One region of the Colwellia sp. Arc7-D genome, then DNA from elsewhere that is predicted to be linked to it. Evidence: riboswitches for the same ligand, from Rfam matches in the RefSeq annotation. Region 1 holds a riboswitch; the other holds the start of a gene.
The links. A riboswitch is a leader RNA that binds a small molecule or an ion and turns the genes downstream of it on or off. The one in region 1 is predicted to bind lysine.

Region 1 (16,725 bases):
GGGATGGATGTTGATGATTTAGCCGAAGTTTTTCGAACATTACCTGACAGTGTTTACCAAGAAGTGCTTAACGCGATGGACTGGCAAGATCGCAGTCGTGTAGAAGCAGCACTTTCATTCGAGGAAGACACAGCCGGCGGTATTATGAATACCGATACTATATCCATTCGTCCTGATGTGACAGTGGATGTGGTGTTACGTTACTTACGCTTACGGGGTGAGTTACCCGAAGCGACTGACTCTTTCTATGTTGTTGACCGTGAAGATCATTTCATCGGCGCTGTTTCATTATCATCCATAGTAACAGCGAAAGCAGAAACCATTATTTCTAGCCTCATAGATAAAGATATTCAGGCAATTACTGCTGATATGAATGAAAAAGATGTCGCGAAACTCTTTGAGCGTTACGATTGGTTTTCTGCTCCAGTTATCGACCAAGAAGGTCGACTACTCGGTCGTATTACCGTTGATGATGTTGTTGATATTATTCGTGAAGAAGCCGAACATTCCATGATGAGTATGGCGGGTCTAGATGACGAAGCTGATACTTTCGCCCCGGTACTAAAAAGTACGCAACGTCGCTCTATTTGGTTAGGCGTAAATTTAATTACTGCGCTTATGGCTGTTGCCGTTTCGAGTATGTTTGAAGGTATTTTAAACCAATTAGCCATTTTAGCTGTGCTTAACTCGCTTGTGCCTAGTATGGGGGGTGTTGCGGGTAATCAAACGTTAACACTTGTTATTCGTGGTATGGCGTTAGGGCATGTTGGTGAAAGTAACTCACGCATTTTATTATACAAAGAACTAGCCATCGGTTTTTTTAATGGTTTAATTTGGGCGGTGTTAATTGCCTCTGTGGTCGCTATATGGCAACAAAACCTCATGTTAGGTGCCATTATCGCTTTTGCGATGTTAATGAATATGACCGCAGCCGGTATTGCTGGTGTTACTGTGCCATTAATGCTGAAAAAGATGAATATTGATCCCGCATTAGCCGGTAGTGTTATTTTAACTACAGTTACCGACGTTGTTGGTATCTTTGCCTTTTTAGGCACAGCAACATTAATGTTAGGGTAACAAAAAAGCTGACAGTTTTAAGCTGTCAGCTTTCAGTAAATACAAAAGATAGTTGTAAGTTTAAAGCTGTAAGCGATAGGCGAGATAAACTCTCTTTTTACTGACAGCTAATAACTTGAAACTCGTCCGTTTAACTTCCTGCCACTTGCATTTCATTAATAATAATAGAACCTGTGCGAATACTACCACGCATATCGGTATCGTTACCTATAGCGACAATACCAGAGAACATATCCTGTAATTTTCCGGCAATGGTAATTTCATCAACTGGATAAGCGATTTCACCATTTTCAACCCAAAAGCCTGCTGCACCTCGCGAATAATCGCCAGTAACCACATTAACACCTTGCCCCATCAGTTCAGTTACTAACAAGCCTGTGCCTAGCGTTTTTAACATCGCATCAAAATCACCGCCTTTACCTTCACCTTGCATGCCGAGATTCCAGTTATGAATACCACCTGCATGCCCAGTCGTTGTCAGCCCCATTTTACGTGCCGAATAACTGGTTAAAAGGTAGGTAGCTAAGTTGCCATCAGTAATTATTTCACGATCAACAGTAGCTACGCCTTCGGCATCAAACGCTCCACTTGCTAAGGCTTTTTTCAAATGCGGACGTTCACTAATACTTAAAAATTCAGGAAATACTTGCTTACCAATGGAATCCATCAAAAATGAAGATTTTCGATACAAGTTACCACCACTAATAGCAGCAATAAAATGTCCAAACAGCGTATTGGCGATATCAGCACGAAACATAACAGGGACTTTAGCCGTGGCTAATTTACGTGCACCTAATCTTGATAACGCTTCAATAGAAGCTTGTTGACCGATTTTAGCGGCACTTTCCATCGCATTAAATTCACGACTCACGGTATAAGCGTAATCGCGCTGCATGTCATCACCTTCATTGGCGATCATCACACAACTTAAACTGTGACGGGTACTTGGATAACCTACGATCTGCCCATGGCTATTACCGTAAACTTTAAAACCTTCAAAACTTGCTAATGTCGCGCCATCTGAATTAGTAATGCGTTTATCATAAGCCAGCGCTGTATCTTCACACTCTTTCGCTAAGCTAATCGCCTGCTCTGTGGTTAATTTATGAGGATGATATAAGTCTAAATCTTGCGGATCCATTGCAAGTAGCTCTTTATCAGCCATACCTGAGCATTCATCAACAGAGGTATACTTAGCAATATTCACAGCAGCTTCAATCGCTTGTTTTAAAGCTTGTTCAGACAAATCGGCTGTTGATGCACTACCTTTACGCCCTGCTTTGTAAACTGTAATACCCAGTCCACCATCATTAGTGAACTCAACGTTTTCAACTTCTCCTAAACGAGTACTAACACTTAGCCCTTGCTGGCGGCTCATTGCGACTTCAGCACCATCGGCTCCAAGTGATTTAGCCATAGACATGGCATCATTTACACGTTTTTTAACATGCTCTATTTGCATTTGGATACTATCAGAATCGCTCATAGTTAAATTATTTCTCATATTTTTTGATACAATTTACAGGAATGTTTTTTGCTGCTACTGCTTTGTTGTATACTATAGGTAATTATCACTTTAATACTTAACATTATGCCCCACTCTGCCAACGATATCGATGAATTAGAAGAAGAATTACTGAGTAAATCGGAAATAAAACGCGAAATGCATCGACTGCAAGATTTTGGCCTTGTCATCGTCAAAATGTCGAAACATCAACGCAGTAAATTACCGTTAACGGATGATTTAAAAGCCGCAATGTTATTGGCCGATAAAATAACCAATAAACATGAAGCCTTACGTCGTCATGTGCGTCATATAGCTAAAATATTAGCTGAGACGGATCTTGAGCCCATTAAGCAGGCGATGGATGTTATGGCTAATAAACATCAGCAAGAGTCTGTGAAGTTTGAAAAACTCGAAAAAATGCGTGATGATCTAATAGCCGAAGGCAATGAGCCCATTGAGGCTTTATTAGCAGAATATGACAATATGGAAAGACAAAAGCTTAGACAACTCGTACGTCAGGCGAAAAAAGAGCACAGCGCAGAAAAAGTAGGTAAACATAATCGTGATTTATTTGCTTACCTGAAAGCGCATGTAGTTTTTTAAATAAATATTGAAAATCTGCTAAAAAAAGACGCCTTAATTTATCATGAATTAAGGCGTTTTTGTTTTTCAGATCCTGACATTATAAAATCGTATACTTACTAAATACTTTATAAAGTTCAGTACCTTGATTCACACTCGCTGATGCAAAATGCAGAATAGGAATAACACTGTGATCAAAATTGATATAATGCAATGGATCGCCGTCACCATAATTGTCCATTCGAAGAATACGCGCTAAAGGTTCGCCTGCAGGAAGCGGTTGCCCGAACTCAGCAAGGTAATCCACCATGCCACCCATGGGCGAATAAAGTGCTTTGTAATCTTTTAATAAGCAACTATATCTTGTCATCGTTTTTGGCTGATACTGCTGACTATTAATCGCCCCTTGGTATTGTAAATAACTTAAAATACCTAAAGCGTCTTCATGGGCAACATCTAAATCAATTTGCTCTTGTGAACCCAACTCTACAGTAAAGCTTTCTTTGATAACCGCATTCTCACCTTGATTTTCATCGGTTTTGGTTATTGGAAAGTCTCGGCCTAATTCTGCAAATTTTAGCTGTAAATACCACCAAGGACAAAAAGTCGCTTCATCAAGTGCGCCATCAAAGCCATTAGGAATAAATAACACGTGTGGAATATCAAAATATTCAGCACTTGGTCGAGCATAGTCTGGACAATACAAATGTTTACTCGAAATTGGCCCCGTATGCAGATCTAACACAAGGTCGGCCTCCAGTGCGAGCAATTGCAACTGATAGGCAATTCGTTGACCTGTAGTAATACCATAAACATTGTGATTGAGTTTTTGCGATAATTGCTTAACCATTAATGCTTGAAATGCCTGTGCTATTTCGGCATTAGACTGGTTTAAATGTGCCTTAGCAAACGGTTCGATAATACTTTCATCGAAATGATACATACGATTCCAGTTCTCACCGGTAATAGGATCAAATCGACCTAAGGTATATTCACCATTTTTATGATTACAGCCTACAGGATTCGCATAAGGTACTAAGGTGATACTGCCATTTAATTCAATATGTTTTAATTGTTCCAACAATTGAAAAATAACCGCGTTACCCTGCACTTCTGCGCCATGCATATTTGCTTGAATATACACATTAGGCCCCTGACCATTACCTTTAATACGATAAACTGGCACAGTAAGTGTTGCTCCACTGGCCATTTCACCAACATGCATAACTTCTTTACTAATTAAATTCATAGTTAACCTTAAGTTAGGCCTTGACCATACTAACGTAAATACCAAGTAGCAGGTTGAGCTGCACGCACTTGCTCTATTTTACCTTGCTGAAGAACATATTCAGCAGCTATTGGGTGACAAAGAAAAAATGGCATACTTTCAGTAAAACCATAAGCCCCTGCCAAACCAAAAATTAATTGGTCATCAATGCCAACATCATTGGCTATTGCCAAGGTACCGAGTTTATCTAAACTAGTACAAAGTGGGCCATGTAAATCGAAATAACTCTCGCTTGCTTGAGACTCTCTAAGCATAGCTACAGGAAAAGGCTGTTCGGTAATCGCAGGGCGAATTAAATGATTAATACCACCCGAAAGTACCAATTGCTGTTGGTCGAAGTTTTCTTTCCGATCAACAACAGAGGTAACATAATAGCCCATTTCGGCAACCGCAAAGCGACCTAGCTCCAACCAAAGTTCACTAACGCCAGCTCGGGCTTTTATTTTGGCTAAATCAGCAACAATATTATCCCAATGCAAGCTTTGGCCTGTTTGCAGATAATCTACACCTAAACCACCACCTAAATCTAAAACCTCTAGCGTCATTTCTAATTGTTCTGCTAATGATAACAACGGCGTAACCATTTGTGACCAAAGCTCGAACATGCGTTCATTACTTAGCATATTCCCCCATTGGAATATATGTAAGCCGTTAATGTTTAAGGCTAAAAAATCACTTACTTTGATGGTTTGCCATTCTTGGCACGATAAACCAAAGGCGGTTACTTCATTACCGCCTAATGGATTTTTCTCACCTTCATCCCACTGGAGCTGAACTCTTAATAATACTTGCGGTCGACAAGACAACTCAGTCGCAGCTTCATTTAGCCATTGCAATTGGTTCAAGCTCTCAACAACAAAGGTACGAACCCCTTGTGTTAAAAACGCTTTCATTTGCTGTTTCGACTTTGCTGGTCCGGTATTAAGAATACGCTCAGCCTGCACATTTTGCGCAAGCACTTGTGTGAGTTCTCCTTGACTGGCAACGTCAAAATTAAAACCTTGCTGAGCTAACGTCGTGATCACACGTGACAATGGGTTTGCTTTCACTGCAAACCACAGTTTAATCACATCTTGTTGCATCAACGTTGACAAATGCTGTGCTAGATAATCTAAATCGTAAAGAAAAAATCCCACTTCATCTTGATCAACCTCAGCGCCATTTTTCAGTGCGTTACGATGTTCGTTCAGGGGTTGAATTACAGACGGTCTTAGCCAATTTGGCCGAGTTGCTGTGTTTAACATTGCAGTCATTTTTTTTCCTAGCGCAGCACAGATTCAAGTTCTAAAGCGGCATTACTTTTTTCATCACGATATTTAATAATTATCGCACAGGCCATATTCAATCCTTGCTCTTCCGCCCAAGCACCTTTAACAGGTCGCGTACCCGGAACCACAACCGCATTTTCAGGAATGTCAGCGCCTTTCTCTAGCATGATGTTATTAACACAGTCATAAACTGGCACCGATGCAGACAAAGAAACACCTGGCGCTAATACCGCACCTTTTTTCACAACAATACCTTCAACAATAATCACGCCAGCACTTAAAAAGGCATTATCTTCAATAATCACTGGGCTAGCACCAATAGGCTCAAGTACACCACCAATTTGCACAGCGGCAGACACATGCACATTTTTACCTATTTGTGCACATGAACCAATTAATGCGTGGCTATCAACCATAGTACCAGTATCAACAAAGGCACCAACATTAATATAGGCAGGCGGCATAATAATAACGCCCGGCGCTACATAAGCACCTCGACGAACCGATGATCCACCCGGTACCATTCTCACTTTATCAGCAACAACAAATTCACGTGCGGGTAGGTTATGCTTATCAACAAAACCGCGATAAGCACCGTCAAATTCAATATTTTCTCCGGCTTTAAATGCCGCTAGTATTGCTTCTTTGACGTTGGTATTAACTTGCCAAGTACCATCGCTATTTTGTTGTGCTGCACGTGTTTTGCCTGTTTCTAAATCTGTTAATGTTTGTTGCCAAGTCATGAATTTACTTCTCGAAGGTTAGTTGATGTTAAATAATGATGTTGATCAGCACTTTCAGTGCTTTTAATCGTGTGAGCATGCGCTAAAGGGTTACTACTGTTAGCCTCTAACCATTGCTGAATTTTTTGATGAATATCTTGTAGGCCATGTTGCTCAGAAATTTCTTCATGGCATAAGGGTAAGCGCAGTTTTGCAGTACTGATTATGTTCAAATCAGCCATTAAAACTTTTACCGGTATTGGACTTGCGACCTGAAATAATGCTGCAATCGCTTTATGCCAAAGCGGAAACAGCCCTTCATTTTGATAAGCTAACGCCATTGCTACGTACTGTCGAGTAGCCACTGGCCATACGTTTGCACAAACTGATATCAAGCCTTTAACATTAACGCCGGCAAGATAAGGCATCATGGCATCTTCGCCACTATATATTTCAATGTGTGGACAATGTTCTTTGTAGGCAAGTAACTTATTAAGATCGCCACTGGCTTCTTTTAACGCCCAGCAATTTTTATGGTTTTGAAGTTGTTGTATGGTAGATATCGCGACTTCAACACTGCTGCGCGAAGGCACGTTATAAAGCATACAAGGGAAATTAGCGGCATCCAGTAGGCTTTTAAACCATAACGTTTGCCCGACAGGACCTGGTTTTGCATATATTGGACTACCGAGTAAATATGCATCTATCGGTAAGGTATTGCATTGTTCTATCCAGGCAAGTTGCTCGTTAAGGTTATAACCTCCAACAGCAACCATAATTGGCACTTGCAAGGGCATAGCACAAACGTATTCAACAATACTTAAATGTTCTTTAGCCGTTAGGGCAAGGCCTTCACCTGTACTGCCTAGAAGTAAAATGCCATTTTTAGCAGCGTTTTGCTGTAAAACAAGTTTACGCAAACTGTCAAAGTCAATGTCATCATTGTCAAAAAGAGGGGTTACTAGGGCTGTCCAAACCAAAGGCCGGTCAGTTAATAACTGATTTTCTATAGAATTATTTTGATTCATTTCTCTCGAACTCTTGTCGTTCGGAGAACTTTTAGGCGCTTGTATAGACAAAATTTCAAGGATGAAACTTGGCCTTTACAAAGGCCAGAAGCTCTCCACCTATAAGGTGACAGTTGCAAGGATTCAACCTCATATTAAACGAACTAATTTATAGCCCGTAAAATAAAAAATTTAATTGCTATCTAAAAACAATTAAGCTTTTACAACCGACAATTACATCATCAAAAATATAATTATCTCGGCGTTATACCCCCTCATTATTACTCAATAGAGTTTGATCTCTTCACAATAACTACCTGATTAACGCGCCTCTTCTGGCCCTTTCATCGTTGCTATTAATACTTACATATCAATAGCACAGGAATAAGGGACTGCAATATTAAAACATTTAAATATAAGGGCAGTCAATAGACGTCTAAACGTATATTGACAATTACTACTAACTATTTATTTTTACTAAGTTTATTTCTTTTTCTAATACTAAAATTCTATCTTGGCCCCAATAACTACTCTTGCCATAACTAAAACTGGGTACGCCCCAAAGGTTTAAGTTAGTCAATTCAACTTGGTTTAAGTCTGCCCATTGCTGCCAATCGTGTTGCTCTTGGTATCCATACCCATCCTCAACATTTAAAGATAAGTCTTTATAAATAGTCTCAATATGCTCAGGATTAGCTAAATCAATACCATTAACATAAATAGCCTTGAAACACGCGAGCATATACTCAAGCGCTTTGCCTTGCTGCTGAGCCCATGCAAATAAACGATATGCATTCATAACTCCAACCCCGAGAGGATCGGTAAAGCCATTAAATTCAATACCTAATTTTTTAGCTTCGCGCAAAGCATCAAGATAAATATATTTCTGCTTAACGAGCGGCATAGCCGCCCCTCGCATTAAAAGCGGTAAAACAGGTTTTATTACTAATTCTATTTTATATTGTCCTGCTAAATTAATGGCTTGCACAAAACCCAAATAAGAATAAGGACTACGTAAAGACAAATATATCACCAAAGGCTCAGACACTGCATTGGCTGGTTGAGCAGCATTAATATCAACTATTTTATGTGGAAAATTTTGTTGATTAACAGTTTGGTTCAATTGGTTTTTTCTCATTAACGCTTCAGTTAAATCATCTACTAAGGCAAGTTTTTTTAGCATGTTTTCAAAATGATATAACCTTTCAACGCCAACATACCAACTGCCAGCAAACAAAATACTTGCTGGCGCATAATGCCCTTTGGCTTTTAAACGCGTTTGGTTTTTAACTTGGTGATTTATCGTGGGTGTTGAGGTTTGAAAATGCTCGCTAAATTGATTTCCCCAGGTATTTATAAAAATTTGTTCAGCATTGGCAATATTATTTACTTTGAACTGCCAAATCTGTTGACCTGTTGTTAAAGAAGCAGAAGTAGGCTCATCTTTGATGTCAACAAGTTGATATTTTTCGGCTATTAAATTAGCGTCTTTAATCGCCCATTGTCGATAAAGTTTTGGGCAAATGGTAATACCGGGTAACGTTCCCCAGATAAAAAGTACTTTAAAAGTAAGGTGATAATTTACCGCTAATCGAGATAGCATTTGCACTAACATAAAGCTATGCGGGTCATTTAGTGAAAGGTAAACTTCAGCTTGTGCTTTTTGGCCTAAAAATCGCCCAATTAAAAAATAACGAAAAACCAGTGCTTTTGCTCGACAATGACTTTGAAGCCATTTTATTTTTAGTCGCAATAACATTTTATTAAAAATAGTTAATTCCCTTAGGACTAATGATGGCGAGATAAATAAATTCGCGTAGAATGCGCCGCATTATGACATATTAATTTTAACGGGATAAATGAAATATACTCAAATAGGGTAATTCCTTTAGACTAATTTCATTTAAAATCATTACAAGGCTTGTTGCAATCAGATTTCAAACAATAGGCTTTTGTAAATTAACAATATATTTATGCACACGGGCAATTAAATGGCTACAAGTAACATTAACCAATTATTGATACGCAATATAGACGCTTTATCAGCAACAAAACCTCTCTTGGTCAATATTGCAGACGATGGTTTTATTACCCAATACCTCAGCCAGCATAGTCATGCCAGCATAGATAGTTACCATACAAATTATGCCCAGTATAAAACCTGTCAGCAACTTAACAATGCGAAAGTAAACGCTCATTTTTGTGTTGAATATGTCGCTAAAAATAAGCATGACATGGCGATTATTCATTTCCCAAAAAGTAAGGCCGAATTCGGATTTACTCTAGCGATGCTCGCTGAATCTATGACTGAAGATGCCACTATCGTTATTGTTGGCGAAAATAAAAGTGGTGTAAAATCTGCTGAGAAACTTGGAACAGATTACCTTGAGTATTGCAATAAAGTTGATACCGCTCGTCATTGCTTAATGCTTATCGCTAAATTTAAACCGCTACTTCCTAGTTTTGATCTACAAAGCTTTTATAAGTATTATCCAATTGAAGTACAAGATAAAACGTTAAAAATTGCCGCATTACCCGGTGTATTTAGTCAAAATGCTTTAGATACCGGTACAGAAGTTCTATTAGCACATTTACCAGAGAAGATGACAGGAAAGGTGTTAGATTTTGGCTGTGGTGCCGGTGTTATTGCAGCTTATATAGGTACTGTTTACCCAACAACTCAATTAACCTTGGTTGATGTTAGCGCTTTGGCATTACACTCAGCGCAAACAACATTAGCTTTAAACCAATTAAGTGGAAAATATATTGCATCAAACAGCTTGTCTGATGTTCAAGATAGCTATGACTTTGTGATATCGAATCCGCCATTTCATCAAGGGGTAAAAACGCATTATGCTGCAACAGAGCAGTTTTTATCCGAGATAAAACAAAATTTATCCAGTAAAGGCAGCATTACTATTGTCGCGAATAGTTTTTTAAAATACTTACCGATCATGGAGAAGGCCATTGGTAACACAAAAACTATCGTCATTAAAAAAGGTTTTGCTATTTATCAATGCTACTTAAACACCCGAAAATAAAAATAACTAAGACAAAATGATTGTTGAAAGCAATAAGGTTTTCTACAATCATCTTATAGTCATAATTAATGAGTACAGTATTGCATGCCAATAACCCAACCTGTTTGGTCTATTCGTCGGATTTGCCTAATATCAATGATCGGCGCTATCTCATTGTTATCTATTTTGAGTATTTCAGTAATAACGTTGCAATTTAATAAAAGTTACAACGCCAATTCCGTTTCGCAAATTAAACATTGGGCTGATGTTTTAGCCGAAGAAAGTTTAATTTATGTTATTAACGTTGAACGACAAGCTTTACTCGATAATTTTTCATTGCCTTCACACATCCCTAATTTAAATTATGTTCATATATATCGAACGGGGAAGAATGATGAAAAACCAACGCTTTTTTATAGCTACAAGCGAAACCAACAGCGTACAGCTATTTCAGAAAAATCTAACAGCATAAACAGTTTACAAATACCTAAGTTTTCTGAAGCATATTTAGAATATATGCAGCCGATTAAAGTAGAAGGAAAAATTATTGGTTATATCTATTTGCAAAGTAGCAACGAGAGTATCACCCAGATCACAGATCAATTATTAATCATTAGTTTTATTGTGTTATTTATTGTTTGCTTGATCGCCATCTTTATCGCTCTTAAGCTTGAAAATTATATTAGTACTCCTTTCTATACTTTAGCGAATACAGTTCAAACAGCGGCTCGACAAAGAAATTTTTCTCAACAATGCCAAACTATGCCATACCGAGAAGCAGATATTTTGGCACGTAATATTAATATTCTTTTTGCTCGAATGGAAAAACGTATAGCGCAATTAGACTCAGCAGAACAGCAAAGTTTAGAACACTCACAAGAGCTAGAAAATAAAATAAATAAACGTACCGAAGCATTAAAAGAATCTAACCAAGAATTACTGTCTACTTTAGAAAAGCTGCATCAATTTCAAAGTCAGCTGGTTGAAAGTGAAAAAATGGCCTCACTTGGTGATATGGTTGCAGGTGTTGCACATGAGGTAAACACACCTATCGGTTTAGGAGTAACCGCTTCAACCCTTCTCGCGGATAGGTTAGATGATATTAAAGCCGCTTTTGAAAACAAAACGTTAAAATCTAGCCAGCTAAAGAAATTTTTACATGATGGTTGCGAAAATATTGCCATTATTTACCGAAACCTTAATCGTGCTGCAGATCTTATTTCTAGCTTTAAAAAAGTGGCGGTAGACCAGTCAAGTGAAGACATACGTACTTTCGATGTTAAAGAACTTTTAAGAGAGGTTATACTAACGTTAAGACCTCAATTACATAGTTTACCTTACACAATTGATATTGATTGCCCTGACAACTTATCGATAAATAGTAAACCTGGACCTATTAATCAAATATTGATTAATTTGATCATGAACTCTGTTATTCATGGTTTTGAAGGACAAGATCATGGACGTATTTCTATCACTGTAATGTCGTTGAGTAATCAGCTAAATATTCTTTTTAAGGATGATGGCATTGGTGTGGATGAATCTATCAAGCATAAAGTTTTCGAACCCTTTACGACTACAAAACGCGGAGAAGGAGGCAGTGGTTTAGGTATGCACTTAGTTTATAACTTAGTAACCCAAGCACTGGGTGGTTCCATCGTATTAAATAGTGAATTAGGTGAAGGTGTTAGCATCGAAATTAACTTCCCCATTAACTAGTGCTAAATACTATTGTACTAGGTGCTAATTATTAATATTACAAAGGGCTATTAAGTTAGCTTTATTTATATCTAACATTATGACTGTTGAGTACACTAAACATATTTATTGATAAAAAACTGTTAATTGTTATGCATTGATTGTTTTTTAACATTAGCTTCTATAACATTAGCTTCTACAACATTAGCCGATATTTTGTTGCTTTGCGGTGTGCAAGGTTGGAATATAAAGCACTCTAAAACTAATCAGAATACTCGTTTAATCTGACAAAACTGGACAATGAACATGCAAAAACCTCACATATTAATCGTAGAAGACGAAGACGTTACACGCTTTAATCTACGAAATCTATTTGAAGCTGAAGGCTATAAAGTGGCTGAAGCAATAGACGGTGATAGCATGGAGCGCGAACTGCAAAACAACGTTATCAATTTAGTGATATTAGATATTAATTTGCCAGGAAAGAACGGCCTTTTACTCGCTCGAGAATTAACGCGTAATAAAGACTTAGGTTTAATTTTTCTGACGGGTCGCGACAGTGATATTGATAAAGTTTTAGGCCTAGAAATAGGTGCTGATGATTATTTAACTAAGCCCTTTAATCCACGTGAGCTAACGATTAGAGCACGAAATATATTAAATAGAATATCGTCAAGCAATGCTGAAAATACAGGGGTCATTGTAAGTTTTAATCAATGGTCTCTTGATGGCAACTCACGAAAAATGACCACTCCAGATAATAGAGTAATCTCGATTCCACGCGGCGAATATAGAGCCCTTAGCTTGCTAATAGCTAATGCAGGAAAAATTGTTACTCGTCAGCAATTAATTAAAGAAATGACCGGTAGAGATTTACGTGAAAATGACCGAACTGTTGATGTTACCATTCGTCGTCTTCGTAAACATTTTGAATCAGTTGAGAGTTCACCTGAATTAATCAACACAATCCACGGCGAAGGATATCGCTTTATTGGCCAGGTTGACTAACCTGCTTTTAAGCAGAGTATTTATATACTCTGCTTCAGCTAAAGCTCATTTAACGCTAAAGACTTCTAAAGACCCAGTATATAGCTTTGCAATGTTATAATTGACGTTATAATTGACGTTATAATTGACGTTGTATTAAACGCCTTATATTCCATATTTTATTTCTGTACCTACATTACGTATTCATTCAACTCGAACTCTTTCTATTAACCATTGTTGAAATACAGCGATAGCTTCTTGGTTCAGCTCTGTTAATGTTTGTACCTGTTTAGTTTTAGTTTCCCTATCTTCGCATGATTTTTCTAGCTCGATAAGCTTCTGATGCACCTGACTTAACCCTGCACTGGCAGCTGAACCTTTCATTTTATGACAGTGGGATTGCCAAGCCTTTTGGTCGCCATTAGCACCAGCATCTTTAATCGCCAATAAGTACACTTTAGATTGCCCAATATATAAATCCAACATTTGCTGAATAACGCTAATATCTAAAGCTTCTAAGTAACCATCAATTAATGTTAGATCTAAGTGATGCGTTGCTGACATGCAATCTCCTTTACGACAGTACTTTTTATGTCGTTTTTAATTTTTACTGAAAACAAAAATTTCAGTAGTCCTAGCTTAAATTAGGCCCCACTTTATAGCAGATATCAAATACAACTACCATATTCTAGAACGATATCAACCTAGCCATTACAAACATTGCTTTTAATAGGTATATCGTTCAAAATAGCCGCCCTTTCAGGGTCACTGCATTATATTCCACTTTTTCAAAATATTTGTGGAAACTATCGCTCTTCTTACGATACTAATGCCGATTATAATTTTACTGAGTACTGAAGTTACCATAGATAGCCCTTTACTTAGTGCACAGCGAACAGCGGAGTCAAAATGCCAACATTAATGCCTGATATAGCAAATCACACCACAGCACAAACTGAGGGGACTTTGGATTGGGTCGGCATGAGTAATATCGAAATGCCCATCATGGTTGCCTCTAAAGGCCAATCAGAACGTATGGTTTCAGCCCATGTAGATGCGTTTGTAAACCTTAAAGAGCCGAAAGCCAAAGGCATTCATATGTCGCGCTTGTATTTACTTATTGATGAGTTATCAACTTCAGGTGTTTTAAACCATCAAAGTTTAGTAACTTTATTAGATGGCTTTATCAGTAGTCATGAAGAGCTTAGCGATAATGCTAAAGTTAAATTTAATTTTGATTATCATCTGCGCCGTAAATCTTTAATCAGTGGCAAACAAGGCTGGAAAGCCTACCCTGTAACTATCACGGGCCTTTTAAATAAAGGTAATCTTGATATTGAGCTTTCAGTTGATGTTCCATATTCTTCAACTTGTCCTTGTTCTGCAGCACTAGCTCGCCAGTTGATTCAACAAGCCTTTAAAGAAAAATTTGTTGACCAACCTGATGTTGATTTAGCCGCGGTTCACGAGTGGCTCGGTACCACTGAAGGTATTGTGGCTACACCACATAGCCAACGATCGGTTGCTGAAGTTAAAGTTAAACTTAACAGTTCAACAACAGAATTCCCAATTACTGATATTGTCGATTTAATTGAAAACTCACTTAAAACGCCAGTACAAGCAGCAGTAAAGCGTGAAGATGAGCAAGAGTTTGCTCGCTTAAATGGTCAAAACTTGATGTTTTGTGAAGATGCAGCCCGTCGTTTGCAATACACCATGAATGCAACTGATCAGTTTGACGACTTTTGGCTACGTATTAATCATTTAGAGTCATTGCATGCACACGATGCCGTTAGTGTTACTACTAAAGGCGTAGCAAACGGCTACCAACCTTAGTTAAACCATTCATTGCATATAAAAAACCAGCTACTTCAAAATAGCTGGTTTTTTTATCCCCAACATAAATAACAATTAGCCTTAAATCATTAATTATCTTGTTTCCCCACCACTACAGACTCCTCGTAAATAAATACAGCGAATCAAACACCCTAAACCTTATGTAAACTAGCCATTGTTATTTTACAAAAGGCACGTTTTCAACTTTACTTGGTATGCCAAACAAAAATTTTGACATGTTTCTAGGTTTTTTTAACGATTTACTGTTCAATCAGCCAAAGAAAAAGTAACTATACAGCCAAAATAAAGACATTAAAGCCATCCATAGCGACTTATAACGGTGAATAAATAGTGAATATAAAATATTATAAGTATTCTGACTTTTACAATCTTTTTATGTAATAAAATTACACATTCAGTTTTTAATACGGGAGAAAACAACTTTTACAGCCAACAAAGTACTAATAAAGTCTTATATTTTTGCTCAATGTAAATAAAAATGTAAAATAATTACGAGCATTTACTCTATTCAGATTGACGTTGGGGTATTAAATGTTTAATGTAAGGGGTTCCTCGGTACGAATTCGGGACTATTTATGCACTTTAAGTATAATTTTATTCCATTCTAATTAAACCAAACTGCCGAGGCCTTTTAGGAGAAGATAAATATAATGCAACTTTACGATCATACATATCAAAAAGACAATTGTGGCTTTGGTCTTATTGCCCATCAACATGGCGAAACAAGTCATAAGCTCGTAAAGACGGCCATTCAAGCCCTAGACCGTATGCAACATCGTGGCGGTATCGCTGCTGATGGTAAAACTGGTGACGGTTGTGGTTTGTTAATGCAAAAGCCTGACAGCTTTTTTCGCGCTGTTGCAGAAGAAAATAATTGGCAATTAGGTAAAAAATACGCCGTCGGCATGATTTTCCTTAATCCCGATCCGATTTTAGCTAATGCCAGTAAAAAAATTCTAGAAGAAGAGTTAGAAAATGAAACTCTTTCATTAATAGGTTGGAGAGAAGTCCCTACCGATACCACCACTTTAGGTGAAATCGCTAAAGGCAATTTACCGGCTATAGAACAAATTTTTGTTAATGCGCCGTCAGGTTGGCGTAATCGCGATCTTGAGCGTCGACTATATATGGCAAGACGACGTGCCGAAAAACGCATCAGTGATGAACGTTTTTACGTTGCAAGCTTATCGTGCTTAGTTACTATATATAAAGGTTTAATGATGCCGGTAGATTTACCGAATTTTTATTTAGACCTTGCTGATATTCGTATGCAAACAGCAATCTGCTTATTTCATCAGCGCTTTTCAACCAATACCTCTCCAGAGTGGCACTTAGCACAACCTTTCCGCTATTTAGCTCACAATGGTGAAATTAATACCATTAAAGGTAATCGCCAGTGGAGTAGAGCAAGAACCCACGGTTTTAAATCACCTTTACTGCCTGATTTACAAGATGCTGCTCCATTCGTTAATGAAAGTGGCTCAGACTCTTCATCATTAGATAATATGCTTGAGCTATTCATGGCAGGCGGCATGGACCTTTATCGTGGCATGCGACTATTAATGCCACCCGCTTGGCAAAGTAATCCATTAATGGATGACGATTTAAAAGCTTTTTATGAATTTAACTCTATGCATATGGAGCCATGGGATGGACCCGCTGGTGTTGTTGTAACCAATGGTCGCCATGTTGCCTGTAACCTAGATCGAAAT
Region 2 (16,725 bases), 1.6 Mb from region 1:
TTAGTTATCCGACATGGTACAGGGCTATGGCTTGATGCTAAAACATCCTTTAATCAATTAAATGATGTTGATGACCGTCCACTTTATTGGGCGCGCATACAAATGAGCAAAGCACTGCGTTCATCTAAAACATTTGCAGATCTTTTCTCTAATCAGCAAGAAAAACTATTGTGGTCACTTGAATTGATTTCACGTGGGAAAATGGATATTAAGTTTGATAAAAATACCGATAAAAAAATATTACTGACCGGCTTTGATCCCTTTTTTCTAGATAAGCACATTGATCAAAGTAACCCGTCTGGTGTTGTAGCGCTTTCGTTAGATGACATCGTGGTTAGCATGGAAGGGCAAACGGCAGAGATAGAAGTGTTAATTGTGCCGGTACGATTTGCTGATTTTGACCAAGGTATGATTGAAGAACTGCTCAAACCTTATATTGCTGATAAGTCAGTTGATATGGTGTTAACGGTTAGTATGGGCCGAGAAAATTTTGATTTAGAGCGTTATCCAGCATTAAGACGCAGCGCCAACGCCCCAGACAATCTTAATATATTAACCGGAGCGACAAAAAGTAACCCACTGGTACCTAAGTTACATAACGCTGAATTACGTGGGCCTGAATTTGTTGAGTTTAGTTTACCGATTTCGTCAATGTTAAAAGGGTCAGGTAAGTATCAAGTTAATGATAATCGAAAAGTATCGACCCTCTCAGGTGGTGCATTTAATGGTCAAGCACTTGTAGATTTAATCAAACAAACTTCGGTTAGCGGCTCAGGTGGCGGCTATCTTTCAAACGAAATTTCATATCGTAGTATATTGTTACGTGATCAGTTGAATCTAACATTGCCAGTCGGTCATATTCATACGCCAAGAATTAAGGCTTATGATCAACAAGCATTAACCGATATTATTAATCAAACAAAAAATATTATTACTCAGGGTGTTGCAGAATTATAATGGAGTAATAGAAACACCAAGGCCTTGTAATGTTTAATCATACCTAGAATAAATAGCCATTAAATAAGTTTTAGAATTCTAGGCAAGGCGCGTGCAAACAACATTACTCGTAGACTTCAAAATTGAGACAAAAAAAACGCTAACCTAGTTAGCGTTTTTCATTTCTGACTTCGTAATAATTACTCAATACACAAGTTTTGCTGAGTATTAAAAATATATAGCGCGTTAAATGTTATTCGTTACATCTACCGATAGCTTTAACATCTGGCCTGGTTGTAAATATTTATTACGATTAAGACTATTCCAACGCTCAATATCTTTGATTTTTACATTAAACTTGTCGGCAATGCGGGCAAAAGAATCTCCTTTGCGAACACGATAATGAATGTTTCGTATTATCGCTTTTTCACTAGGTGTTAAGTTTGTTGTCGAAACTTCTTTAACCGCATTTTTTTGCCAGATAACTAATTTTTGTCCTGGTTTAATGGTGTCTCTAGGTGCCATAGCATTCCATTTAGCAATGCTACGCGTAGAAACATTATAGGTACGGCTTAAATCCCAAAGCGTGTCACCAGACTTTACAATATGTATACGCTTTTCACCGGCTAACACTTTATTTTGTGTTTTAGCTAAACGTTGATTTTGTGATAACAAGTAACTATCTAGTGAGGCTGTTGCAACAGGTATTAATAAATATTTACCGGCTCTTATTTGATTACCTTTAACGTTATTAACTTGCCTGATTAAATCAATTTCTGTATTAAATTTTTGCGCTATTTTACCTAGACTGTCACCATTTTTAATTTTATATCGTTGCCAAGCTAAGCGCTCTTTTTTACCTAATTTTGCTAAGCCTTGCTCAAACTTCTCTATTTTATGGTTAGGCAATAGTAAATAGTGTGGACCGTCAGGATCTGTAGCCCAGCGATTAAACCCTGGATTAAGTCGCTGTAATTCTGTTAATGACAACTCAGCTAGTTGTGCTGCTTTAGCTAAGTCGAGTTGTGAGCCTATATCAACTTTGGTGATCACCGAGCTGTTATCAATTTCGTGTAACTTAATTTTGAGTTCATTGCTTCGCTTAACAATGTCAGCTAACGCAAGTAACTTAGGTACATAAGCACGGGTTTCTTTGGGTAAATCAAGTGACCAAAAGTCGGTAGGTAGATTTTTCTTTTGGTTTTTTCTAACCGCGCGTCTTACTCGGCCTTCACCAGAGTTGTATGCTGCTAAAGCAAGCATCCAATCACCATCAAAAAACTTATTCAAATATTTCAGGTAAGCAATTGCACCTTGAGTTGAAGCAACCACATCTCGGCGTCCGTCGTACCACCAATTTTGTTTCATACCAAAACGCTTACCGGTGCCAGGAACAAATTGCCACATACCAGAGGCACGACCATGTGAGTATGCAAAGGGATCAAACGCACTTTCAACAATTGGCAATAATGTTATTTCAATTGGGATGTCATTCTCTTCCAACGCCTCAACAATATAAAACAAGAAAGGTTCAGCGCGTTTTGCTACGCGTGTTAGGTAAGTAGGGTGTTTTACAAACCAATCTCGTTGACTAGCTACACGTTGATTTTCTGGAATTGGTAGTTTTAAATTACTGCGAATTCTCTGCCAAACATCATCAGAAAAATAGCTTTCTTGGTCGTTATTACCAAGGTCAACATTGCCATCGGCAATAGGGTGAATTACATCAATCGCTTCATCAACCAGTAATGCCTGATTTATCTCTCCAGCAGAAGCTACGTCAATGAGTGCTTCGGCTTCTAAATTAGTTTCATGATTATTCGATTGAGTTTGGTTCAATAATGATTGGCAACCGGACAACAAGAGAACGGTTGCTACAGATAGAGTTATATACTTCATGCGGTGTCTATTTGAATTTACTTGGCGCCAGTGTTACTTATTTAGTGCTGTTATTCAAGATTTGTACAATGAAAATACCTTAGAAATTGTCTTTCCAAGCACGAATAATGGTAAATGCATCTAATTTATTGTTAACAGCCGTTTCACTATACTCACCAGCACTGGTCATTAAACTTGCCTCATGGCTGCGCAAAAAAGGATTTATTTTCTTCTCAAGCATGATTGACGTTGGAATTGTCGCTATATTATTTTCGCGTTTTTGCAGTACTTGATTGTAATAATGTACCAGTTCGCTATTGCAAGGTTCAACGGTTAAGGCAAAGTTCAGGTTAGCTTGCGTATATTCATGTGCGCAATAGACGTGAGTGCGTTCAGGTAGGGCACTAAGCTTTTCTAAAGAAGACAGCATTTGTGCTGGTGTACCTTCAAATAGTCGGCCACAACCACCTGAAAACAAAGTATCACCACAAAATAAGTTATCTTCTGATAAATAAGCTATATGCCCACTGGTATGCCCAGGAAGATCAATTACGCTAAATTCAAAATCTAAGTCGGCTAACTTTACGGTATGGTTTTCATTTAAGGCAACATCACAGTGAGGTATATTTTCACTCTCTGGGCCATATATGGTTAATGGCCATTGCTTATTTTTGCAATACTCAACTAGTTTGTTAATACCACCAACATGGTCAGCGTGATGATGTGTGATCAAAATGGTTGATAATTGTAAGTTTTGCTGTTGAATAAATTCAATGCATACATTGGCGTCACCGGGGTCAACTAAAGCCATATTGTTACTGTCGTGTGACGAAATGGCCCAAATATAGTTATCTGAAAACGCTTTTATCATCGAAACTTTCATTTTAGTGGTGCTTTGAGTTTGCTGCATCTGTGGCTCCTGAGTATACTGACGATATGATTATACTGATTTTTCTAACTGTTTAATATAATGAAACCCGCACTAGCGTTTAGGCAACCTGATTTTCCAACATCATGGCAGCAATTGCCTAATGGTGAGCTCATTGTGGCTAATATTAATCAAACTCTTTCACCTTGGTGGTCAAAGTTTTTTGGTTATCATTTGCTGAAAATTGGTGCCTTGAGTGGCGAAGTCGACAGTTCACAAAGTCTAATTAAACATCAATTAACCTTAAGTAATCAAGCTGAGAAGTGTAACTTAGTAGGTGAAGTTGATGATTTACCATTACAAGAACATAGCGTTGATGTTTGCGTGTTAGCGCATGCGTTAGAGTTTTCGTTAGATCCACATCATGTAGTTCGCGAAGCTAATCGGGTATTAATACCTAATGGCTATCTTGTTATTACAGGCTTCAATCCATTTAGTTTAGTTGGATTAAATCAATTTATTCCCTATAGACGCAATAAAACCCCTTGGAATGAAAGACTATTTTCACCAATGCGGGTGAAGGATTGGCTCCATTTAATGGGGTTTGAAATACAGCTAGATCATCGCTTTCTACATTCAACTTTAGCTGGGCAAGTCACGCAAGGCGTATTGAGTAACCATTGGCATAATATTGCATCGCGCTACTTTCCAAGTTTAGGCTCTGTTTACGTTATTGTGGCGAAAAAAAGGGTATTACCTTTAACACCTATTAAACCTAAATGGCAACTCAGACCTCGCTTTGAACCTGTCAAAGTCCCTTCGATGAACTCATCGAGAAAAACAATAAATAAATTAACTAAGTAGTGATTGATTTTGTGTCATTATTTAACATAAATAGCTAATTAAGGTCAAAATTACCCCATGCAACTTCATGAATTTGAAAACTATTTAAACACCTTACTCAAACCTGAACAAATTAAAGACTTCTGTCCTAATGGTTTACAGATCCAAGGAAGTGATAATATTGCTAAAGTGATTACCGGCGTAACAGCAACTCAGGCATTAATTGATCAAGCTATTGCTGAAAAAGCTGATGCTTTAGTCGTACATCATGGTTTTTTTTGGAAAAATGAAAGCTATGTTATTCGCGGTATGAAACATAAACGCATTAAAGCGTTATTGGAAAATAACATCAATTTATTTGCCTATCATTTACCTTTAGATATTCACCCAATTTTAGGTAACAACGCCCAATTGGCTAAGTTATTTTCAATTAATAATGTTGCACCATTAGAGCAGGGCAATGCCTTAAGTGTTGCAGTTCGTGGTGATTTTACAGATGAACTGAACCCTCAAATACTTGAACAAAGAATCAATGAAAAGCTCAATCGTAAGTGTTTGCACATAGCGCCACCGTCTAATAAATTGATAAAAACGGTTGCTTGGTGCAGTGGTGGTGGACAAGGTTATATCGAGTTAGCCGCAGAGCTTGGTATAGATGCTTTTATCTCTGGTGAAGTTTCTGAACAAACCACCCATGTAGCACGCGAAATGGATATTCATTTCTATTGTGCTGGTCATCATGCGACTGAACGTTATGGCGCAAAAGCATTAGCCGATCATTTTAATGAGCACTTACCGGTAAAGGCCAAATTTATCGATATTGATAATCCTGCGTAAAGTAGGGTTTTCACTCATAAAGTTAGAGTAATGGTTTATGTTTAATTGTTTATGATTCAAAAGTAGTATTTAAGGTCAGTGAAATACTACTTTTAAGAGTGTGTATATTAACTTTTAAACCATTGCACTATGCGACCTAAGATTTCATGCCAAGCCATACTGGTTTGCTGTAATTTTTTCGCACTTGGAAGATAATACTGCCATGGTGTGAGATGATTATTTTTAACCCACGGACTTGCTGGGGCAGCAATAGCGTTTACACCATATTTTTCAAAATAAGCCATGGCCCTAGGCATGTGATAAGCACTTGTTACTAAAACAACATTTCTCTTGAGTACACGTGGCGCAATTAATTGTGCTTCTTCTTCCGTGTCTTGAGGAAAGTTTTCAGTAATAATTTTGTGTGCTGGAAGGCCTAACAGTACTGCAGCCTGTTTAACTTTTTCTGCATTTGAACTGATATCGCCACCTGAAAATCCTGAGGTAATTATTTGTGCTTCTGGATGAAGTCGATAAATACGGACAGCTTCAACTAATCTTGATAGCGAGCTAGAATTTAACTGACCAGTCGCAGGTAGCTCGTCAATCGTAGTATGACCACCTCCTAAAATAACAATATAATCAACAGGCTGCTTACTCCGTGTAAATACAGTGTAGTTGTCTTCTAATGGCGCCATAATCGCATCAGAAACAGGCGGTAAAGTAGACAGCGTTAACAAAGACGTTGCCATTATTAATGCGATAAAGCTGACCTTGGGTTTTATCCGGTAAAATATAATGGCGAAAATGAGCAATAATATAGTAATGCTAAGAGGCATTATTATTAAACTGATTATCTTTTTAAGTAAAAATATATCCATATCAAAATTCCAAATAGTTGAATTATTTCAATCTATTGAAGCATAACAATTAAGTCAATTTTTAGCAGTACCTATTTTTATAAGATGTTTTTTGTTTAGACGTCTAAAAGTCTGTTGATATTTAGTTTTAGATAAGGTTAAATACTCACGCTGAAAATTTGAATAAATTATATGAGGTTGTTGAGCTTTTATATTTGTAGCTAACAATGTTTATGATAATTTTCGCACCAGAAGAGGCGCAATTACCAGGTAAGTAACAAGAGGAGCCCATCCACTGACTGTTACCTAGGGGGATAATTGCCGAGAATGTTGATATTGGGTTATGTCACATTCGGTCACTAAGGCTGAATCCTTAGGGCTGTCACCGCTAAAATTTTTTAGCATAGGGTGGAGAGCTTCTGGCTGAAAAGTACCGTTCGAATAACTTATTAAATCATCGTTATTCGCTCTACACTCAGTCATGCTCTTCCTGTTAGTTATTTGCCTTTAAAATTTACTGAACGTTACAAAATATCACACAGTAAACAGGCTTTTAGGAAGATTATTTATGTTAAACTGTTATTATCTGCCGTTAAATACGGATGCTAGTATCATCGAAAATTTATCTCACTGTATTACTGCTAAAGTTCTACCAACTGCATGTCTGGAGAACTCACATGTCTGCTAAAGTCATTAATAATATTACCGTAGCAAAATTTGGTGGCACCAGTGTGGCTGATTATCAAGCCATGTTGCGCTGTGCCGATATCATTAAAAATAATACAGTTAACCGTGTAGTGGTGGTTTCAGCAAGTGCTGGGGTAACTAACCATTTAGTGCGCTTAAGCCAAGCAGACGTTCCTAGTGAAGAGCGTGAACAAATTATTGGTAATATCGCTGACATTCAATATGCGATAACACAACATTTTAATAAACCTGACGCTATAAACAGTGAAATATCAGCATTACTGATATCTTTGCGTACTTTTGCTGATCAACAAGCTTCAAATCACACCATGAAAAACAGTGATAATATCTTAAGCTTTGGTGAACAATTCAGTTCACGTATATTTGCTCAAGTATTACAAACTGTAGGCGTTAATGGTCATTACTTTGATGTTCGTCAAGTCATGAAAACCGATGATTTATACGGTAAAGCCCAAGTGGATTTATCGCAATTAGCCGCTAATGCTAAAACATTACTGTTACCGCTACTAAAAGATCAAGTTATTGTTACACAGGGTTTTATTGGTAGTGATCAGCAAGGTAACACCACAACGCTTGGTCGCGGTGGTTCTGATTATAGTGCAGCATTATTAGCTGAAGCTATTCAAGCGAGTAACTTGAGTATTTGGACTGATGTGGTGGGAATTTTTACAACCGATCCTCGCATAACCGATCAAGCGCGTTCAATAAACGAAATTAGTTTTGGTGAAGCTGCAGAAATGGCAACATTTGGTGCAAAAATTCTTCACCCGGCAACATTAATTCCTGCCATGCGCCAAGACATTCCTGTTTTTGTTGGCTCAAGTAAAGAACCTGACGCTGGTGGTACAAGAATACAGCGTAATGTTGAATCTAGTCCCACTTATCGCTCGATTGCACTGCGCCGTGAACAAACACTAGTAACCGTTAAAAGCCCACAAATGCTACATGCCAGTGGTTTTTTAGCAAAAGTTTTTACTGTATTAGCAAAGCATCAATTAAGTGTTGACCTAATCACTACAAGCGAGATTAGTGTTGCCCTAACGTTTGATAACCCCTATGGCTCTACACAAGCTTTGTTAACCAAAGCTGTAGTTGAAGAGCTTGAGCAACTTTGTGAGGTTAGCGTTGAACATGGCTTAAGTTTAATTGCGGTGATCGGTAATAAAATTCATGGCACTAAAGGTGTTGGTAGTAGCATTTTTGATAAAGTGAATGATTTTAATATTCGCATGATTTGCCATGGTGCAAGTAATCATAACCTTTGTTTCTTAGTACCAGAAGCCGATGCTAATCAAGTGGTAGAGCGTTTACACGATACACTGTTTAATGGTTAAGCTAGGCGTAAATATGCCGGCTAACTATTTTTAATGAGAGCTTTAATAAAAACTTTTAATTAAAATTAGACAAATACTAAACACTAAAAAGGGACATTTAACTGTCCCTTTTTAGTATTTATGTTTAAATTTTCTCTTAAACAATCGATAACTGTTTATTCGTACGGGAGAGGATCGGTAATATTATTATCAGCAAACGCTTCTAAGCGCTCTTGACACGCACCACATTTACCACAGGCTTTCTCACGACCGTTGTAACAAGTCCAAGTATCTTCATAACTTAAGCCCATTTTCAAACCATCGGTTAAAATATCTGATTTATTATTGGTTAAATATGGGCTAAAAATCTCAACTGCTTCGTAATTAGCTATTTTACAAACATCATTCATTTTCATCACAAATTCAGGGCGACAATCAGGATAAATGGCATGGTCGCCAGAATGTGCACCGTAATATACTTGTGAAGCTTTTACCGATACGGCATAACCTACCGCAAGTGAGAGTAAAATCATATTTCGGTTTGGCACTACGGTTGATTTCATGCTTTCAGCTTCGTAGTGACCTTCAGGGATCTCAATATCATCGGTTAAAGACGACCCGGCTAATATTTGGTTTATCGCCGAAATATCTATTACTTTATGAGCAACACCTAATTGCTGGCAAACTTTACTGGCGCAGGCAATTTCTTTCACATGTTTTTGGCCATAATCAAATGTTAAGGCATAAACTTCTTTACCATCTTTTAAAGCTCGGTTTAGTACCGTGAATGAATCCATGCCACCGGAAAAAATTACTACGACTTTATTACTCATATTTTAGTTCTCTTGAGGTATAATATAAAACTTGCGCATTCTACTCGAAATTATCTAAGCATTAAAGAAATGACCACACGTTATAAAATAAATGAATTGTTTGAAACTCTGCAAGGCGAAGGCTCGTTTACCGGCCAACCGTCAATTTTTCTTCGCTTACAAGGCTGTCCCGTTGGCTGTTCGTGGTGCGATACCAAGCACACATGGGAAATTCATCCAGAGTTAGAAATTAGCAGTAATACGCTATTAAGCAAATCAGAAGAAACTGAACAATGGTCGAATTTATCGTTAGATAATATTGCTGAAATATTCATTCAGCAGAACTATAAAGCTAAACATATTGTGATCACCGGTGGCGAACCTTGCATGGTTGATTTAACTGAACTGTGTTTATATTTTGAAGCATTAGGTTATAGCTGCCAGGTAGAAACATCAGGCACGTTTGAAATTAGAGTATCTGAGCAATGCTGGGTAACCGTTTCACCTAAAGTAAACATGCGTGGTGGCTACAAAATTTTAGCCAGTGCCATGCAGCGCGCTAATGAAATTAAGCATCCGGTCGGTACAGAGCAGCACATAGATGATTTAAAAGCATTATTGGCTGAACATAAAGTCGAAAACAAGCAAATTTACTTACAGCCTATTAGCCAAAAACAACGGGCAACTGAGCTTGCGATTGCCACATGTATTGAAAACAACTGGCGATTATCGGTGCAAGTACATAAATATATTGGTATTGAGTAAGATCATCATTAACTGCGTGTAGCGCAGTTCATCTTCATCTTCATTTTACGAAAATAATAGCAGTGTAATAACTGCTTTTTTTTGGTTTTTATTAGGCTCATATGTCTTCACATGTTGACTTTATATGTTGATTTTGAGTTCAAGTCATACTTAATTTAAGTGTGAATATACTACCTTAAATAGACCACTTTGCCATCATTACAGTCAATTATAAGGTCGAATTGGCATGAATGCAGAATTAATTAAGCTGAAAAAATCAACAAAAATTCATATAAAAAACCTACCACTTTAATGATGTTATATCTTCTCTAATAAACAATAAATTTGATCACTAAAGCAAGCTCCGTAAACTAAAATAAGTGGAAATTAGACTTTTTGATGGAGCAAATTGTAAATATAAATATGACCTTAAGTATCAAGGTTAATTTCTGCGTATAACGTTGGGATAAATTTTATACTCGTATGACGTAAAGATAGAAAGTGCAATAAAATATTATTCCCATATCAGAAACAAAATTTATTGCTAAATAAGCGTATTAATTAAAATTATTTCACACCGAATGTTCCGTAACATCTTCTATTTAAAATTTAAACAATAAAGTTAATTGTTAGTAGGAGAGAGAATGAATAATCAACATAGTGAGCGTTTAAAGGCTGTTAGAGCTGAAATGGGTCGATTAAATATAGACGCATTTATTGTTCCTCATGAAGATGAATATTTTTTAGAAGAAGTTCCGGAGCATAATAATCGCCTAAAATGGTTGAATGGTTTTACCGGTACTGTTGGCGTGGCGGTTGTATTGAAAGAGACCGCGATTATATTTGTTGATGGGCGTTATAAGGTACAGGTTTCTGAACAGGTTGACGAACAACAGTATTATTTCCAAAATTTATCAGAATTTGAAAAGCATGATTGGTTAGGTAAAGCATTATCCACAAAATCACGAATTGGCCTTGACCCTAAACTACATACTTTTGCTTGGTATAATGAGTTTGTACAAGCTTGTACTCTGTACCAAGTTACTTGTGTGGACATTGCTAAAAATATAATTGATCAATGTTGGAAAGACAGACCCCATAAAAAGTCTAAGCCAGTTGAAATATTAGCAGATAAATATCATGGTAAACCAAACAAAATTAAAAGAACCCAAACTGGTGATGCTTTAAAGGCTAGTAATGTTGATTGTGCCATTATTACTAGTCTTGACTCTATTAGTTGGCTACTCAATCTAAGAGGGCGTGATGTTCCTTGTTTACCTGTTTTTTTTAGTACAGCTATCATTAATAAAAATGGCGACGTGATTTGCTTTTTGGCGTTAGAAAACATCACAGAAAATATTATATCTAGCTTTGATTGTGGAGTAAGTTTTAAGGCTGAACAAGAGAGAGATAAATATTTTCTATCTCTTACAAATCAGGTAATTCAAGTTGACCCTCAAAAAGTTAATGCGGATACGATGAATGTATTGCGAAATAATAGTAATACTATAGTTGAAAGTTTAGATCCCATAAGTCTGTTCAAAGCTCAAAAAAATGTCATTGAATTATCAGGTTTCAAAGCATGTCATTTACGTGATGCTAGTGCAGTAGTTAACTTTCTTGCATGGCTTGATGATAATATTAATTCAAAAGTTTTTTATGATGAAGCGGTACTTTCAAACAAATTAGAAAGTTATAGAATGAAAGATGCCTTATATCAACAGCCAAGTTTTGAAACGGTTTCAGCTTCTGGAAGTAATGCTGCTATGTGTCATTACAATCATAAAGATAGTATTCCAAAACTAATGACAAACAATAGTATCTATCTTATTGACTCTGGCGCACATTATCTTGATGGATCTACCGATGTAACTCGAACAGTTGCCATAGGTAAGGTAAGTAGCGAGCAAAAAAGAATGGCAACACTTGTGTTAAAAGGTCATATTTCTCTTGCACAAATGAAGTTTCCTTATGGCACAACTGGCCAACATCTTGATGCCTTTGCTCGACAGTATTTATGGCAACATGGCTATGATTATGCCCATGGTACAGGGCATGGAGTAGGTCACTATCTTAATGTACATGAAGGGCCTCAACGTATTGCTAAGTTTAATAGTGAGGTGGCTCTATTACCTGGAATGGTTGTTTCTATTGAGCCTGGTTATTATCGTGAAAGCGAGTTTGGTATACGTCATGAAAATTTATATTTTATTAAAGAAAGCAAAGCACTTGCTGGTGCAGAAATACCTATGTTAGCGTTTGAAGTTTTAACTCATGTACCGTTTGATCAATCGTTGATCGATAATAACTTGCTAAGTCAAAGTGAAATTAATTGGCTCAATAATTACCATCAACAAGTTTATACTTATATTTCACCTCTAGTCCACGATACATCAAGTATCAACTGGCTTAGAAGTGCAACGATGGCCATATGACACAATAATTATGGCTAAAATAAAGTTTTAATTAAAATTAAAGTATAAATTTCAAAGGGTTATTTATCTTAGTGTGAAATGTGCTGTTTTAGATTATGAATACAAAAGATATTGCGCTTTTTATTCATTTTTTAATCAAATATTTTTTTCTCCTTACGTAGTATTAGATGTGTTGAAAATATAAATAAGTACTGATAACAAAAATAATAAGTACTAATAACAAATATAAAAAGTACTTAACACTAAATATAGAGGGTAGCCATATGTCATTAATCAATCAATTTCTTCCTAAGAAGATTTCGTTAGCAGTAATTATCGCTTTATCAGGAAGCGCAACTGTATATGCAGAAGAAGCAAGCACTAAGAGTAATGTTGAAGAAATTGAGAAAATTGTTGTAACCGCACGAGGAAGAAGTGAAACGTTGCAACAAATTCCAGACTCGGTCACGGTCTTTAGTGATGAAGATATCAAAGCCGCTCGTATCACATCGATTAAAGACTTTTCCTCGTTAACACCTAATTTAAATGTTTCAACCAACTTTCGATCTGGTCTCAATTTTGTCACGGTTCGTGGTTTGATCACACCGCAAGTAGGTGAAGCTCCTATTGCTTATGTTGTTGATGGTATTACTGTCCCTAATTTAGAGTTTATCAACCAAGGTTTGCATGATATTGAGCGAATTGAAGTATTACGAGGGCCACAAGGTGCCCTGTATGGTAAAAATGCGATTGGTGGTGCAATAAATATTGTCACAAAACAAGCATCAGATGATGTTGAAGGCAGTATTCAAGCCTCAATTGCAGAAGGTAATGACAAAAAGCTAAATGTTGCAGTGAGCGGACCTATTGTTGAAGATAAGGCTTACTTTAGGTTTTCAGCCAATTACCAAGATTTTGATGGCTTAATCGATAACTCTTATTTAAATGAAAAAGTTGATTATGTTGATGGGGCATTCGGTACTCAAGGTATGCTTGAGTTTTACTTGACTGATTATACAACACTAACCTTGCATGGTAACTATTCTAAGAAAACGCAAGGCAGTAATTATATGGCGTTTGTGGATGTTGACGAACTGGAAGATTTTTCTATCGAGCCTGATGCGAATGCGGTAGGGCTTGATGAATCAGAGCTTTGGTCTGTTTCAGCTAAACTTGATCATGAAACTGATAATGGTGACTTCACTTTTATCGCTTCAGCAAATGATTCTGACATCATGTTTTTCTCCGATGGTGACTTTACACATCAAGACGCGAGTGAAGACAATTTTTACTTCCCAATTACGCAAATAAACCCAATCGAAGAAGACTCTATCAGTGTCGAAACTCGTTTTACTTCTCCAGGTGAAGAAAGCTTTCGTTGGGCAATTGGTGCGTATTATGAATCAAAAGATAGAACCGTATCTTACGATCAAGTATGGGATTTAACGCCAACAGAGCGTGTGACTTATCAGATGGTTAAGGACAATATTTCAGAAGATCCAAGCTTAGTTTTTGTTGGTGAAAAAACAGTACAAGAAAGTAATGCTTACGCGGTTTTTGGCCAAGCAAATTATGACATGAGAGATGATTTAGAGCTAACAGTGGCATTACGTTATGACTCTGAAGACAGAGATGCTTTTGATGAGCGTGACCCAAATGCTTCCAAAGTGAATGATACCTTTAGCCAGTTACAGCCTAAAGCTTCACTTGCTTGGCAAATGACAGAAGATCACCTACTTTATAGCACCTATTCAAAGGGCTTTAGATCAGGTGGTTTCAATGAATACTCGCCAAGTGTTATTCGTAAATATGATGAAGAAATTTCAGACACTGTAGAGTTAGGGCTGAAAACAACATGGTTTGACGGCAAAATGTGGTTGAACATGTCGGTATTTCATATTGAACAACAAGATGCACAATTTACGCGTTTAAACCCTGACACTTTTACCTTAGAAAATTTAAATATTGATGAAGTGGCTATTGATGGTTTTGAACTAGAGATGTCGGCAACAATAACAGATAACTTAAGCATTAATTTTGGTCTTGGTTTAATCGATAATGAGATCACTAAAAATATAGGTAATGATATTCTTTCGGGTAGAGATTTAGCTCAAACAGAAGAGGGTACAATGCCGTATGTATCTGACTTTAATTTGAATGGCTCAATTGATTATTCACAAGAAGCATTTTCTGATTATGTATTTAAAGCTCGTCTTGCCTTTAATACACTTGGACCTCGTTCATTTGATATCTTCAATGAAGATACGGGTGAATCAGACACGCATACATTTTTGAATGCAAATTTCACCTTAGAGAATGAGCAATGGTCAGCTTCAATATTTGCCTCTAACCTAACTGATGAAGCTTCACCAGAAACGGTGTTTTTATTCAACCCACTAATCCGTATGCGCAACCAACCTCGACAAATTGGCGCACAAGTTCGGTATAACTTCTAGTATTAAACCAATCTCATGATGACAAGTAGAGCACTTGTCATCATGAGTTAATTCTTTTTTATTCAAATTTATATGTTTGGTTCAGTAATAAATTTTATCGCTAACTAGATAGAGTTAATTGTGGCTAAGTTTCAATTAACGTTGGTATATAAGGTACAAATTATGACAGTAAGAGTCGCAACAGATGTTGGTGGAACGTTCACGGATCTTGTCTATATTGATGAAGGTAATGTTAAAGCCGTTAAAAGTGATACAACCCCGCCAAATTTCGAACAAGGCGTAGTTAACGCTGCCATTAAAGCGGATATTGATTTATCAGAAGTTGACTTTTTTGCCCATGGTTCTACGGTTGTTATTAATGCAATAACCGAGAGAAAAGGCGTTAAAACAGGCTTGATTACGACAAAAGGTTTTCGCGACGTATTAGAAATTGCTCGTGGTAATACTCCTGATATTTTTAATAACACTTATCAAAAACCTAATCCTTTTGTTGAGCGTCATTTACGATTAGAAGTTGAAGAACGCCTTGATTATAAAGGAAACGTTGTTACACCAATTAATTTGAGTAATTTACAAAACGTGATTGATTACTTTAAATCACAACAAGTTGAGGCCATTGGTGTATGTTTTTTACATGCTTATTTGAATCCTGAACATGAAATTAAAACAGTCGTCGAACTTAAACGATTATGGCCAGAAATTAATGTGATTGCTTCTCATGAAATTTCAAGCGAATGGCGCGAATATGAAAGAACAAGCACCACGGTATTGTCTGCTTATGTATTGCCGCCAGCGCAACAATATTTAGATAAGCTCAAAAGTAAACTGCGTGCTAACGGTTTGAAAAATGATCCGTTTATTATGCAGTCAAATGGTGGGATTTCAACCTTACAATCTGCTCGCGATAATCCTATTACATTAGTTGAATCTGGCCCTGTTGGTGGCATTTTGGGCGCAGCTGCTTATGGAGAAGTGATTGGTGATGGCAATATTATGGCACTTGATATTGGTGGCACTACAGCCAAATGTTCACTTATTCATGATGGTGCAACACGTATTACGACTGAGTATGTTTTAGAAAAAACCGCTAAAAAAGCCGGCTATCCAATTAAAACCCCCGTTATTGATATTGTTGAAATAGGTAACGGCGGTGGAAGTATTGCATGGATTGATGCAGCTAACAGTTTGCATGTTGGACCGCAAAGCGCAGGTTCTCTTCCTGGGCCGGTTGCTTATGGACGCGGCGGTACGGCTCCTACGACAACGGATGCTAATTTAATTACTGGCCGAATCAACAATGAAAATTTTGCTGGTGGAGAAATTCAGCCTGATATTCAGGCTGTTGAAGCCGCTTTTGATACTTTAGCGCAACAGCTAAATGTAAAGGCCATGGATGTTGCTCATGGTGTGCTAAATATTGCTAACTCTAATATGGTTAATGCACTTAAATTAATATCGGTCAATCGCGGTTACGACCCACGTGATTTTTCGTTAATGGCTTTTGGCGGTGGTGGTGCATTGCACGCAACGGCTTTAGGACAAGAGTTAAATGCTCGTAAAGTGATTATCCCTCCATTCGCCGGTGTTTTTTCTGCCTGGGGAATGTTGATGATTGACTTGCGTAGAGATTATATACAAACCCATAGGTTTAATATAAATAACCAAAGTAAATTGACAGTCATTAATGCATTTGAAGGTGTGATTTCAAAAGCTAATTTAGATTATAAAAATGATGGTATGGCGCAAGATAAAGTCAAACATGAACTCTACGTTGATGCGAGATATACCGGACAAGAGCATACCGTTAAAATTCATGTTCCTGATATTGAACTCGATGATGCGGCTTTTATTGCTGAATTATCAGAACGTTTTCATAAAACCCATCAACAAGAATACACTTTTAGATTGAATGACTCAGCAATTGAAGTGGTGAATATTCACCTTGTGGCTTTTGGCATTTTAGAAAAAGCAAAATTAGAAAAATTGCCAGGAGCACATACCAACAACAGTGCTGATGCGGATGTCGCATTAATAGGTAAACGTTTGGTTTATTTTGATAATAAAACTCAGCAAGAAT

Region 2: it holds a riboswitch for lysine, as region 1 does, so the genes downstream of both, lysC (lysine-sensitive aspartokinase 3) here and dapA (4-hydroxy-tetrahydrodipicolinate synthase) in region 1, are expected to answer to the same signal.

Annotation. Positions count from the first base shown of each region.
Region 1 covers NZ_CP028924.1:3,897,196-3,913,920, forward strand. The annotation lists gene mgtE (magnesium transporter) at 1-1,077, shown strand, start outside; gene pmbA (metalloprotease PmbA) at 1,208-2,539, opposite strand; gene yjgA (ribosome biogenesis factor YjgA) at 2,669-3,187, shown strand; gene DBO93_RS16915 (succinylglutamate desuccinylase/aspartoacylase family protein) at 3,267-4,415, opposite strand; gene DBO93_RS16920 (PLP-dependent decarboxylase) at 4,445-5,707, opposite strand; gene DBO93_RS16925 (2,3,4,5-tetrahydropyridine-2,6-dicarboxylate N-succinyltransferase) at 5,716-6,465, opposite strand; gene dapA (4-hydroxy-tetrahydrodipicolinate synthase) at 6,462-7,472, opposite strand; lysine riboswitch at 7,553-7,794, opposite strand; gene DBO93_RS16935 (DsbA family protein) at 7,912-9,204, opposite strand; gene DBO93_RS16940 (methyltransferase) at 9,443-10,492, shown strand; gene DBO93_RS16945 (HAMP domain-containing sensor histidine kinase) at 10,577-12,190, shown strand; gene arcA (two-component system response regulator ArcA) at 12,476-13,177, shown strand; gene DBO93_RS16955 (Hpt domain-containing protein) at 13,361-13,720, opposite strand; gene folE2 (GTP cyclohydrolase FolE2) at 14,066-14,992, shown strand; gene gltB (glutamate synthase large subunit) at 15,664-16,725, shown strand, end outside.
Region 2 covers NZ_CP028924.1:2,313,458-2,330,182, reverse strand. The annotation lists gene DBO93_RS10160 (hypothetical protein) at 1-957, shown strand, start outside; gene DBO93_RS10155 (LysM peptidoglycan-binding domain-containing protein) at 1,183-2,835, opposite strand; gene gloB (hydroxyacylglutathione hydrolase) at 2,915-3,724, opposite strand; gene DBO93_RS10145 (class I SAM-dependent methyltransferase) at 3,785-4,546, shown strand; gene DBO93_RS10140 (Nif3-like dinuclear metal center hexameric protein) at 4,604-5,362, shown strand; gene DBO93_RS10135 (ElyC/SanA/YdcF family protein) at 5,470-6,093, opposite strand; lysine riboswitch at 6,446-6,628, shown strand; gene lysC (lysine-sensitive aspartokinase 3) at 6,879-8,243, shown strand; gene queC (7-cyano-7-deazaguanine synthase QueC) at 8,399-9,055, opposite strand; gene queE (7-carboxy-7-deazaguanine synthase QueE) at 9,125-9,799, shown strand; gene DBO93_RS10115 (aminopeptidase P family protein) at 10,423-12,213, shown strand; gene DBO93_RS10110 (TonB-dependent receptor) at 12,477-14,648, shown strand; gene DBO93_RS10105 (hydantoinase/oxoprolinase family protein) at 14,811-16,725, shown strand, end outside.